Variovorax terrae: one gene and its partner. The protein of the gene in region 2 interacts with the protein of the main gene of each other region in a pairwise test. Links are inferred from orthologs where the notes say so. Each region holds a gene or a part of one and is shown on either strand. Other genes may lie near its edges.

The links.
Region 1: the proteins of uvrB (region 2) and uvrA interact in binary tests that used the Escherichia coli proteins (3 or more experiments, as listed by UniProt). The link is inferred for Variovorax terrae from one-to-one orthologs.

What each region holds. Positions count from the first base shown.
Region 1 is NZ_JALGBI010000003.1:545,966-549,664, reverse strand. What follows is about bases 302-3,686. They hold uvrA (excinuclease ABC subunit UvrA), read left to right. Parts: upstream 302-630; coding sequence 631-3,486; downstream 3,487-3,686. Other genes in these bases: leuD (3-isopropylmalate dehydratase small subunit), read right to left, coding at 3,517-3,686; MMF98_RS21965 (MFS transporter), read right to left, coding at 302-390. In the rest of the region: more of MMF98_RS21965, read right to left, coding at 1-301; more of leuD, read right to left, coding at 3,687-3,699. UniProt on the Escherichia coli protein: The UvrABC repair system catalyzes the recognition and processing of DNA lesions. UvrA is an ATPase and a DNA-binding protein. A damage recognition complex composed of 2 UvrA and 2 UvrB subunits scans DNA for abnormalities.
Region 2 is NZ_JALGBI010000001.1:2,237,709-2,240,958, forward strand. The notes cover bases 47-2,982. They hold uvrB (excinuclease ABC subunit UvrB), read right to left. Parts: upstream 2,589-2,982; coding sequence 504-2,588; downstream 47-503. Other genes in these bases: MMF98_RS10545 (response regulator), read right to left, coding at 47-441; MMF98_RS10555 (amino acid aminotransferase), read left to right, coding at 2,694-2,982. Outside these bases: more of MMF98_RS10545, read right to left, coding at 1-46; more of MMF98_RS10555, read left to right, coding at 2,983-3,250. UniProt on the Escherichia coli protein: The UvrABC repair system catalyzes the recognition and processing of DNA lesions. A damage recognition complex composed of 2 UvrA and 2 UvrB subunits scans DNA for abnormalities.

The DNA of each region.
Region 1 (3,699 bases), on a different replicon or contig from region 2:
GGTGCGGACTTCGTCGCGCGTCTGGTCGGCCAGCAGCGCGGTGACGGCGGCCGACACCGCGCCCGCGCCCTGCAGCGCACGGCCGACGATGAGCCAGGCCAGGCTGCCGGCCAGGGCCGCCATGAAGCTGCCGGCGGCGAACACCAGCAAACCCAGCACGATGACGCGCTTGCGGCCCCAGCGATCGGAGGCCATGCCGAACGGGATCTGCAAGAAGCCCTGCGTCAGGCCGTAGATGCCCATGGCCAGGCCGATCAGGGCCGGATCGTCGCCCCCGGGGTATTTGCGGGCTTCCAGCGCGAACACCGGCAGCACCAGGAACAGGCCCAGCATGCGCAGGGCAAAAATGGCCGCCAGCGAGCCGCTGGCGCGGCGCTCGACGGGCGTCATGGGGGTGGCGGCGGGAAGGGAGGGGCTGCTCATGGCACAAAAGCGGTGCAGGAAACTGTCAGGAGAACCGGCAAAAAACCGCTTGAAAAGGCGCTAAACCCGCTATTGTCCGGCATTCCCGTGCGGGGCCGGTAGCGCGCGCGCCGGTGCCGGTCTATCATGGTGGGTTTTTCCGGGCCTTCGCCCGAACAGTTCCAAGCAGTGAATTCCAGCACCGACGGCAAATACCTGGCGGCAGCGATGCAGCAGCGCATCAGCGTGCGCGGCGCACGCACGCACAACCTCAAGAACATCGATCTCGACATCCCGCGCAACCAGCTGGTGGTGATCACCGGCCTGAGCGGCTCGGGCAAGTCGTCGCTCGCGTTCGACACGCTGTACGCCGAAGGCCAGCGCCGCTACGTGGAAAGCCTGTCGGCCTATGCGCGGCAGTTCCTGCAGCTCATGGACAAGCCCGACGTGGACCTGATCGAAGGGCTGTCGCCCGCGATCTCCATCGAGCAGAAGGCCACCAGCCACAACCCGCGCTCCACCGTGGGCACGGTGACCGAGATCCACGACTACCTGCGCCTGCTGTACGCGCGCGCGGGCACGCCCTACTGCCCCGACCACGACCTGCCGCTGCAGGCACAGACCGTGAGCCAGATGGTGGATGCGGTGCTGGCCCTGCCCGAGGACACCCGGCTCATGGTGCTGAGCCCGATCGCGCGCGACCGCAAGGGCGAGTTCCTGGAAGTGTTCGCCGAGATGCAGAGCCAGGGCTACGTCCGCTTTCGGGTGGACGGCCAGGCCTGCGAATTCGACCAGCTGCCCAAGCTCAAGAAGGCGGAGAAGCACGACATCGACGTGGTGATCGACCGCATCAAGGTCCGGCCCGACATGAAGCAGCGCCTGGCCGAGAGCTTCGAGGCCGCGCTGCGCCTGGGCCAGGGCCGCGCCATCGCGCAGGAGATGGACACCGGCAAGGAGCACCTGTTCAATGCCAAGTTCGCCTGCCCGATCTGCAGCTACTCGCTGAGCGAGCTCGAGCCGCGCCTGTTCTCCTTCAATTCGCCGGTGGGCGCCTGCCCGGCCTGCGACGGCCTGGGCCACATGGAGTTCTTCGACCCGGCGCGCGTGGTCGCGTTTCCATCGCTGAGCCTGGCCAGCGGCGCGATCAAGGGCTGGGACCGGCGCAACGGCTACTACTTCAGCCTGATCGAAAGCCTGGCCAGGCACTACAAGTTCAGCGTCGACACGGCGTTCGAGGAACTGCCGGCGCCCGTGCAGCAAGTGGTGCTGCATGGCTCGGGCGAGGAAGACATCCGGTTCAGCTACGTCATGGACTCGGGCAACTTCGCGGGCAAGAAGCTCACCAAGAAGCACCCGTTCGAAGGCATCATCCCCAACATGGCGCGGCGCTACCGCGAAACCGATTCGGTGGCGGTGCGCGAGGAACTGGCGCGCTACCGCAGCCTGCAGCCCTGCCCCGATTGCGGCGGCACGCGCCTGCGGCGCGAGGCGCGCCACGTGAAGGTGGGCGAGGGCGAGCAGGCCCGGGCCATCTACGAGATCAGCCGCGCCACGCTGCGCGAGAGCTTCAACTACTTCAACGCCCTGCGGTTGCAGGGCGCCAAGGCCGAGATCGCCGACAAGGTGGTGCGCGAGATCGGCCTGCGGCTCAAGTTCCTCAATGACGTGGGGCTCAACTACCTGAGCCTCGACCGCAGCGCCGACACCCTGAGCGGCGGCGAAGCGCAGCGCATCCGGCTAGCCAGCCAGATCGGCTCGGGCCTGACGGGCGTGATGTACGTGCTCGACGAGCCCAGCATCGGCCTGCACCAGCGCGACAACGACCGGCTGATCGGCACGCTCAAGCACCTGCGCGACATCGGCAACAGCGTGCTGGTGGTGGAGCACGACGAGGACATGATCCGCGCCGCCGACCACGTGATCGACATGGGACTGGGCGCGGGCGTGCACGGCGGGCGCGTGATCGCACAGGGCACCTTCGAGGAGGTGCAGGCCAACGCCGAGTCGCTGACCGGCCGCTACCTGGCCCAGACCCTGAAGATTGCCGTACCCGCGCAGCGCCACTCGCTGGCCGCCCAGGCCGACCCGCAGGTGCTGAAGATCGTCCACGCCACCGGCAACAACCTGAAGAACGTGAGCGTGGACTTTCCCGTGGGCCTGCTGACCTGCGTGACCGGCGTCTCGGGCTCGGGCAAGAGCACCCTGGTCAACGACACGCTGTACGCCGCCGTGGCGCGCCAGCTCTACCGCTCGCACGAGGAGCCGGCGCCGCACGAGGCGATCGAGGGCATCGAGCATTTCGACAAGGTCATCAACGTCGACCAGTCGCCCATCGGCCGCACGCCGCGCAGCAACCCGGCCACCTACACCGGCCTGTTCACGCCGATCCGCGAGCTGATGGCCGAGGTGCCGATGGCGCGCGAGCGCGGCTACGGCCCGGGGCGCTTCTCCTTCAACGTGGCGGGCGGCCGCTGCGAGGCCTGCCAGGGCGACGGCGTGGTCAAGGTGGAGATGCACTTCCTGCCCGACGTCTACGTGCCCTGCGACGTCTGCCACGGCCAGCGCTACAACCGCGAGACGCTGGAGGTGCTGTACAAGGGCCGCAACATCGCGCAGATCCTCGACATGACGGTCGAGACCGCGCACGAGTTCCTGAAGGCCGTGCCCACCATCGCGCGCAAGCTGCAGACCCTGCTGGACGTCGGCCTGAGCTACATCAAGCTCGGGCAGGCCGCCACCACGCTGTCGGGCGGCGAGGCGCAGCGCGTCAAGCTCGCGCTGGAACTCAGCAAGCGCGACACCGGCCGCACGCTCTACATCCTGGACGAGCCCACCACCGGCCTGCACTTCGCCGACATCGACCTGCTGCTCAAGGTGCTGCACCAACTGCGCGACGCGGGCAACACCATCGTGGTGATCGAGCACAACCTCGACGTCATCAAGACCGCCGACTGGCTGATCGACATGGGCCCCGAAGGCGGCGCCGGCGGCGGCCAGGTGGTGGGCACCGGCACGCCGGAAGAACTGGCGGCCCACCCGGACAGCCACACCGGGCGCTACCTCAAGACCGTGCTGGCACGCTAGGCACCGCCATCCAGCGGGCCGCCGCGCACCTCACACGGGCTCGGCCAGCCACTCCCAGGGCCGCTCCCGGCGCACGCGCTGCTGGTAGGCGGCGATGGCCGGCTCGCGCCGGAGCGTCACCTCCACCTCGTCGGCCCCGGCCAGCAGCATCTCGCGGCGGAAGTCGGGCAGGGTGAAGGAAATCGGCTCGCCATCGGGCGGCGTCAGCGTCAT
Region 2 (3,250 bases):
CTCTTCGCCGGGGGTGCTCACGTCGTTGAAATCAACGCGGCTGGCCACGAACAGTTCCTTGGGGAAATAGACCCGGCGCTGCGCCAGCGCGCGCAGGCCCAGCTCGAACTCGGCGAGGTCGCCATGCTTGGGAATGACGCAGCTGGCGCCGTTCTGGATGCATTGCACGGCCAGGTCCAGGTCGTTGTTGCCCGAAACGATGCCGATGCTTTGCGTGGTGCAGGCCTTGCGCACTCGCTGCAGGGTCTCGATGCCCTGGCTGTCGGGCAGCCCCATGTCCAGCAGCACCACATCGATTTCGGCATTCATCGAGTCGAGCACGGCCAGCGCCCGGGCGCAGCTCGAGGCCTGCGTGAACTTCGCATCCGGCTGGAACTGCATGATGCATTGCATCATGCCTTCCCGCACGAGCGGGTGGTCTTCGATCAGCAGGTAGTGCATCAGCGTTTCGAGGCTTCGGGTGGACGGTCCGGCTTGGGCATTCTCCAGGTATTGTCTTCGATTCAGCCAGGCACCACGTTGTCGACGCCCGGCGCGCCGAAGGCCTGCTGCTTGAGCTGGGCCAGCTGGTCGCGCACGCGGGCGGCCTTCTCGAACTCGAGGTTGCGCGCATGTTCGAGCATCTGCTTTTCCAGGCGCTTGATTTCCTTGGCGATGTCCTTCTCGCTCATGTCCTCGATCTGGGCCCGCTGCAGCTCCAGCCGCTCGGCTTCCTTGCCGGCCTTTTCGCTGTAGACGCCGTCGATCAGGTCGCGCACCTGCTTTACGATGCTGCGCGGCGTGATGCCGTGGGCCTCGTTGTAGGCCACCTGCTTGATGCGGCGGCGCTCGGTCTCGCCGATGGCCTTCTTCATCGACTCCGTCATCCGGTCGGCATACAGGATGGCGCGGCCGTTGAGGTTGCGCGCGGCGCGGCCGATGGTCTGGATCAGCGAGCGCTCGGCGCGCAGGAAGCCTTCCTTGTCGGCGTCGAGGATGGCCACCAGCGAGACTTCGGGAATGTCCAGCCCTTCGCGCAGCAGGTTGATGCCGACCAGCACGTCGAAGGTGCCCAGGCGCAGGTCGCGCAGGATTTCCACGCGCTCGACCGTGTCCACGTCGCTGTGCAGGTAGCGCACCTTGACGCCGTTGTCGCTCAGGTAGTCGGTGAGCTGCTCGGCCATGCGCTTGGTCAGCGTGGTGATGAGCACGCGCTCGTGCTTCTCGACGCGGATGCGGATCTCCTGCAGCACGTCGTCCACCTGGTGGGTGGCCGGGCGCACCTCCACCTCGGGGTCCACCAGGCCGGTGGGCCGCACCAGTTGCTCCACCACCTGGCCGGTGTGCGTCTTCTCGTAGTCGGCCGGCGTGGCCGAAACGAACACCACCTGGCGCATGCGCTGCTCGAACTCCTCGAGCTTGAGCGGCCGGTTGTCCAGCGCCGACGGCAGGCGAAAGCCATACTCCACCAGCGTGGTCTTGCGCGCGCGGTCGCCGTTGTACATGGCGCTGAGCTGGCCCATCATCTGGTGGCTCTCGTCCAGGAACATCAGCGAATCCTTGGGCAGGTAGTCGGTCAGCGTACTGGGCGGGTCGCCGGGCGCGGCGCCCGAGAGGTGGCGGGTGTAGTTCTCGATGCCCTTGCAGTGGCCGACCTCGCTGAGCATCTCCAGGTCGAAGCGGGTGCGTTGCTCCAGCCGCTGGGCCTCGACCAGCTTGCCCGCGTCCACGAACTCCTTGAGGCGCTGGTCCAGCTCGACCTTGATGGTCTCGACCGCGGCCAGCACCTTGTCGCGCGGCGTCACGTAGTGGCTGGACGGGTAGACGGTGAAGCGCGGGATCTTCTGCCGGATGCGGCCCGTGAGCGGGTCCATGAGCTGCAGCGATTCGATCTCGTCGTCGAACAGCTCGATGCGCACCGCCAGTTCGCTGTGCTCGGCCGGAAACACGTCGATGGTGTCGCCGCGCACGCGGAACTTGCCGCGCGAGAAATCCTGGTCGTTGCGCTGGTACTGCATGCGGATGAGCTGGGCGATCACGTCGCGCTGGCCCATCCTGTCGCCAGCGCGCAGCGTCATGATCATGCGATGGTAGCTCTCGGGCTCGCCGATGCCGTAGATCGCCGAGACGGTGGCCACGATCACCACGTCGCGCCGCTCCAGGATGCTCTTGGTGCAGGACAGGCGCATCTGCTCGATGTGCTCGTTGATCGCCGAGTCCTTCTCGATGAACAGATCGCGCTGCGGCACGTAGGCCTCGGGCTGGTAGTAGTCGTAGTAGCTGACGAAATACTCGACGGCGTTCCTGGGGAAGAACTCGCGGAATTCGCTGTAGAGCTGCGCCGCCAGCGTCTTGTTGGGCGCGAACACGATGGCCGGGCGGCCCAGCCGGGCGATCACGTTGGCCATGGTGAAGGTCTTGCCCGAGCCGGTCACGCCCAGCAGGGTCTGGAACACCTCGCCGTCGCGCACGCCCTCGACCAGCTGGGCGATGGCCGTGGGCTGGTCGCCGGCGGGGGGATAGGGCTGGAACAGCTCGAAGGGCGAATCAGGAAAACTGATGAATTCGCCATTTTGCTTGGCGGGCATGAGTTCGATCGCTTCTGGCATGGGTGGTTTTTGCATCAGCCCTTAAAATTGGGGATAACCCGGCAGAGTACAACAGGTCCGGCCTCTTCGCTACTGACAGATTTCGACAACATCCGAGGATTTCTCATGTCTCTTTTCACCGCCGTGGAAATGGCGCCGCGCGACCCCATCCTGGGCCTCAACGAGCAATTTGCCGCCGACCCCAACCCGCACAAGGTCAACCTGGGCGTGGGCGTGTACTACGACGACAACGGCAAGCTGCCGCTGCTCGAATGCGTGCAGGCGGCCGAGAAGCAGATGATGGAAGCGCCCAAGGCGCGCGGCTACCTGCCGATCGACGGCATCGCCGCCTACGACTCGGCGGTGAAGGGCCTGGTGTTCGGCGCCGACAGCGAGCCGGTGAAGTCCGGCCGCGTGGCCACCATCCAGGCGCTGGGCGGCACCGGCGGCCTGAAGGTCGGCGCCGACTTCCTGCGCAAGCTCAAGCCCGCCGCCAAGGTGCTGATCAGCGACCCGAGCTGGGAGAACCACCGCGCCCTGTTCACGCAGGCCGGCTTCACGGTGGAAACCTACCCCTACTACGATGCCGCCAGCCGCGGCGTCAACTTCGACGGCATGCTGGCGGCCCTGCAGGCCACGCCGGCCGGCACCGTCGTCGTGCTGCACGCCTGCTGCCACAACCC